2 regions of the Renibacterium salmoninarum ATCC 33209 genome follow, and region 2 is predicted to be linked to the other one. Evidence: riboswitches for the same ligand, from Rfam matches in the RefSeq annotation. Region 2 holds a riboswitch; the other holds the start of a gene.
The links. A riboswitch is a leader RNA that binds a small molecule or an ion and turns the genes downstream of it on or off. The one in region 2 is predicted to bind S-adenosylmethionine.
Positions count from the first base shown of each region.

Region 1: linked by a shared signal. The riboswitch ahead of RSAL33209_RS05960 (aminotransferase class V-fold PLP-dependent enzyme) and the one ahead of RSAL33209_RS04370 (DUF1737 domain-containing protein) in region 2 are both predicted to bind S-adenosylmethionine.

Region 1 is NC_010168.1:1,174,227-1,176,419, forward strand. It holds partial or broken gene RSAL33209_RS05960 (aminotransferase class V-fold PLP-dependent enzyme) at 1-926, opposite strand, end outside; SAM riboswitch class IV at 977-1,090, opposite strand; gene hisN (histidinol-phosphatase) at 1,153-1,965, opposite strand; gene rsgA (ribosome small subunit-dependent GTPase A) at 2,012-2,193, opposite strand, start outside.
Region 2 is NC_010168.1:855,121-857,313, forward strand. It holds partial or broken gene RSAL33209_RS04360 (O-succinylhomoserine sulfhydrylase) at 1-132, opposite strand, end outside; gene RSAL33209_RS04365 (rhodanese-like domain-containing protein) at 129-551, opposite strand; gene RSAL33209_RS04370 (DUF1737 domain-containing protein) at 548-760, opposite strand; SAM riboswitch class IV at 795-922, opposite strand; gene RSAL33209_RS04375 (ABC transporter ATP-binding protein) at 984-2,193, opposite strand, start outside.

The DNA.
Region 1 (2,193 bases), 320 kb from region 2:
GCAATCGGGTCCAGGTTAGCTAGCGCCTCGGCGGCCCGGGCCAATGTCGCGGCGCCCAAGACATTCGGCGTGCCGCCTTCATGCCTTGCGGGGCCTTCTGCCCAGCTGACCGAATCAAGTCGGACTTCGCGCACCGCACCGCCACCAAAGAGATTGGGTAGGCCGCCGTCGAGCCAATCAGGGCGACCAACCAACACGCCCGCGCCAAAGGGAGCGTAGAGCTTGTGGCCAGAAAAGGCTAGATAGTCAATGCCAGCGGCGCTGATATCGATGCGGCGGTGCGGAGCCAACTGCGCCGCGTCGACGACGATCCTGGCTCCGTGTCGATGGGCCAATGCGGCCAGCTCGGCTACTGGGAGAATTTCGCCAGTGACGTTTGAGGCGCCAGTGATAGCGAGTAGCGAAACCGGTCCAGCAGCAAACTCTGCTTCAAGTACCGAAATTGTCTCGGCAATAGTGTCCGCAGCGAGCACGCTTCGATGCGGTAGCGACTGCCAAGGCAGCAGATTAGCGTGATGCTCAATATCCAAATACAGCACGTCGCCCTGCGTTGCGCCGTCCGCTTCTGGCAGGCAACGAGCCAACAGATTCAGCGAATCAGTGGTGTTCCGCGTGAAAATCACGGCGTCGTCTGCTCGGCCACCGATAAAGGTTCGTACGATGTTTCGAGCATTTTCATAGACCGAGGTGCTGATTTGCGAGGCATAGCCAGCGCCACGATGAACACTGGCGTAATAAGGCAAGATTTCCTGCAAATACTCAGCAACCGATTCGATTGCCGGAGCAGAAGCAGCATAATCCAGATTGACGTACCGGGTTTGACCGCCGTGAATCAGCGGTGCTTGTAGTTCTGCACCCACAACCGGAAGTAACGCGGGCAGATCGATCTTATTCGGGGCGGGGTTTTCGACAGTAAGCGTGCTCATGAGACCTCGTTTAAAGAAAACCTCCACTGTTTGGCCGTGACAGGCCTGGAAGGTCGCGCTTGCCGGGACCACTCCGGTCCGGCCAGGTCGTCACCCGGGGCACCCCGCCGCGATAGGAGGGTTGCCGGCCAGCAAACCGGGGTTTAACGCTGGCACTCGTGACCTGAAACAAGCCTAAAGGAATCAGGCAGGTCTTCGCACACTGTTACGGAACACTGCTTTGTGCTTAGATCAGCGGATCCAGCTGTGGGTTCAGCAGACGCAATACTTCTGAGTGCAGAATTCCATTAGTGGCCAAGGCATTTCCACCAAAGGGGCCTTCCGTGCCTTCCAAGGAGGTGAATCTGCCGCCGGCTTCAGTCACGATGGGAACCAAAGCTGCCATATCGTGCAGGTTCAGCTCGGGTTCGCAGGCGATGTCTACCGCGCCTTCGGCAACTAGGCAGTACGACCAGAAATCGCCGTAGGCCCGGCTCCGCCAGGTGGAATCCATTAAAGTAGTGAATTCGGAAAGATTGCCCCGCTCACGCCAGCCCTTAAGCGAGGAATAAGACAAGGAAGCATCGGCTAGTTTTGACACGTTGGAGACTCGAAGTCTGCTCGCTGCAGCCAAAGATTTTCCAGTGAATGCACCGGTCCCTTTAGAAGCCCACCAACGTTTGCCCAGCGCTGGCGCACTGACTAACCCGACGACCGGCACGCCCTCATCTACCAAGCAGATCAGCGTGGCCCAGACCGGCACGCCCCGAACAAAGTTTTTAGTACCATCAATCGGATCGATGATCCACCGGCGGGATCCATGGCCGGAACTGCCAAATTCCTCGCCTAAGATCGCATCTCGCGGCCGAGACCTCGACAACTGGCTCCGGATCGCCTCTTCAGCGCTTTTGTCTGCGTCAGTTACCGGAGTCAGGTCGGGCTTGGTCTCAATTTTCAGATCGAGAGCCTTGAATCGGTCCATAGTCTGAGCATCAACGGAGTCTGCGATGACGTGCGCGAGGCGTAGATCATCGTTGTAACCTTGCGGGGCGAAGTTCATGCCTCAACGCTATCCTGAAATTTCAAGAATTCTGAGTATTCTTCGCTCAGTTCGAGCTCGTGCCTGTATTCGACGGACTTGCCAGCACTGCGGCAAGCAAACGGCGGAAGGATGCTAATCGTTCTGGTCCGCTTTCACCGGCGTTTCCCTCCGTAACCCAAGCGTCTAGCCCGCATTCGGGCGCCTCGGCGTCGTGCTTGCAACCGCGTGGGCAATCTTCCAAGCCCG
Region 2 (2,193 bases):
AGCGGATTCGTAAACAAAACCAGAATTGGTAAAAATCGGCTCCGACGTTTCAAAGAAACCGGTTCGATCTAGGCCGCCACGCACGGCCTGCGTATCCGCGGACCATTCAGCCGCTGCGGGATTGAAGCTCATTCGCTCTGACCCTCGTTATGAGTCGCACTGGTCCAGGGCAGCTTGCGATTCTTCCAACCGTTCACGGTGCGATCACCGTAGGAATTTGGCACGCCTTCAAAGCCTTCAAGCACGTTGTATGAGATAAATCCAGCCTCGGTAGCGGTTTCAGCGGCCGAGATTGAGCGGGCACCAGAACGGCAGAGGAAGACCAGCTCTGAATCAGCTGGCACCGCTGCTTTTAGCTCAGCAAGGAACGCGGTATTCCAGACATTTCCGGCCAAGTTCCACTGCACAAACTTCGGCTCGACGGCGATTGAGGAAGTGTCCGGAACGCCAATGATCTGCCACTCGGCTTCGGTGCGCACATCGACCAAGGTGGCGCCGTCGGCTACTTTCTGCCAAGCCTCTTCCGGGGTGAGGTCTCCCGCGTAGCTCATTGCGCGCCATCGCTCAGTGCGTTGGACTGGGCCGCGTTGAAACCGGGCAAAATCACAGCTTGCGCGGCGATCGCGGTGCCATCATTTGAGGTTACAGCGGGACTGCCGTAGAGCACATAGCCTTCGGCGAGTGCGTCAGTCACCCTCTGACAGAACGCATGATCATCCGGACCGGTTAATAACCGGTAGATTAGGCGGGATTCAGCCATTGAAGACTCCTTTTGCAGTGGGTGCAAGAAGGAGTGAATCCGCTTGCAACCCGTGAACGTTGCCGAGTAGTCACCTGAGGCACCCCACCGGAAGAGAGGGTTGCCGGACAGCAACTCAGGGCAATGCGACGAAAATTCCGAAGCGTGCTGGCGCTCGTTACTCGAGAGCAAAATTAGCACAAATGCGCTCGGCAACCGGCATAGATGTGACTTTGTTTCGTAGCTACTCAGAAGCGGAGTTGATTTGCTCCGAATACAGTGCGGCATAGCGCCCTGCGAGTGCGAGCAGCTCTTGATGGGCCCCGCGCTCCACAATTCGTCCTTGTTCCACCACGAAAATCACATCTGCCCCGACGACAGTGGAAAGTCGGTGCGCAATGGCAACCGTGGTGCGCCCATGCGAGGCAGTTTCCAAAGCTGCCTGCACTACGCGCTCCGAAATCGAATCTAGTGCACTGGTAGCTTCATCGAGCACCAAAACTGCAGGATCTTTGAGCAGCACTCTGGCGATCGCAATTCGCTGCTTCTCGCCGCCGGAAAGCCGGTAACCGCGCTCACCAACCAAGGTGGCAAAGCCATCGGGAAAGCTCATGATGGTTTGATAAATGTTTGCGCGCTGCGTCGCCTCGTGAAGTTCTGCATCAGTAGCCTCGGGCTTGGCGTAACGGAGGTTCTCGGCAATGGTGGCGTGGAAAAGATAGGTTTCTTGGCTCACAATGCCGATACGGGCAACCAAAGAGTCCTGCAAGAGATCCTTCACATCACTGCCGCTAAAACGGATCTGGCCGGAACTAGCTTCGTAGAGCCGGGGGATCAAATAAGAAATGGTGGTTTTGCCCGCCCCAGAGGATCCGACAAAAGCGGAAAACTGCCCCGGCTCAATACTGAAGCTGACGCCGTCTAGGGTGGGGCGTTCACCAGCCTGCGCATCTGGATAGGCGAAGCTGACATCTTGAAATTCAATGCGGCCCAGTTCGCTCAGTTCCCGCAACGGATGGGCGTCCGGACGATCTTCAATCGCCGGTTTGAGATCGAGATACTCGAAAATCCTGGAAAACAACGCGCCCGACGTCTGCAGATCAAGGGCCACCCGCATCAGACTCGTCAGCGGAAACAATAATCTCGCTTGGACCGTAGTGAACGCCACAATCGTTCCGGCGGTGATTGCTTGCGCGCCAGCATCAACCAGTAAGCCAGCCACGAAATAGACGATTGCCGGAATCGAAGACAAGAAGATCGTGACGATTGCAAAGAACCACTGACCGCTCATTGCTTGGCTTACTTGCAGCCGGATCTGGTTCTTGTTCTCGGCAGAATAACGCTGTACTTCAGCCCCTTGCATATTGAAGCTCTTTGAGAGCAATATTCCAGAGACGCTCAAAGTTTCCTGGGTGATGGCGGACATCTCGGAGAGTGATTCCTGGGTTTTTGTG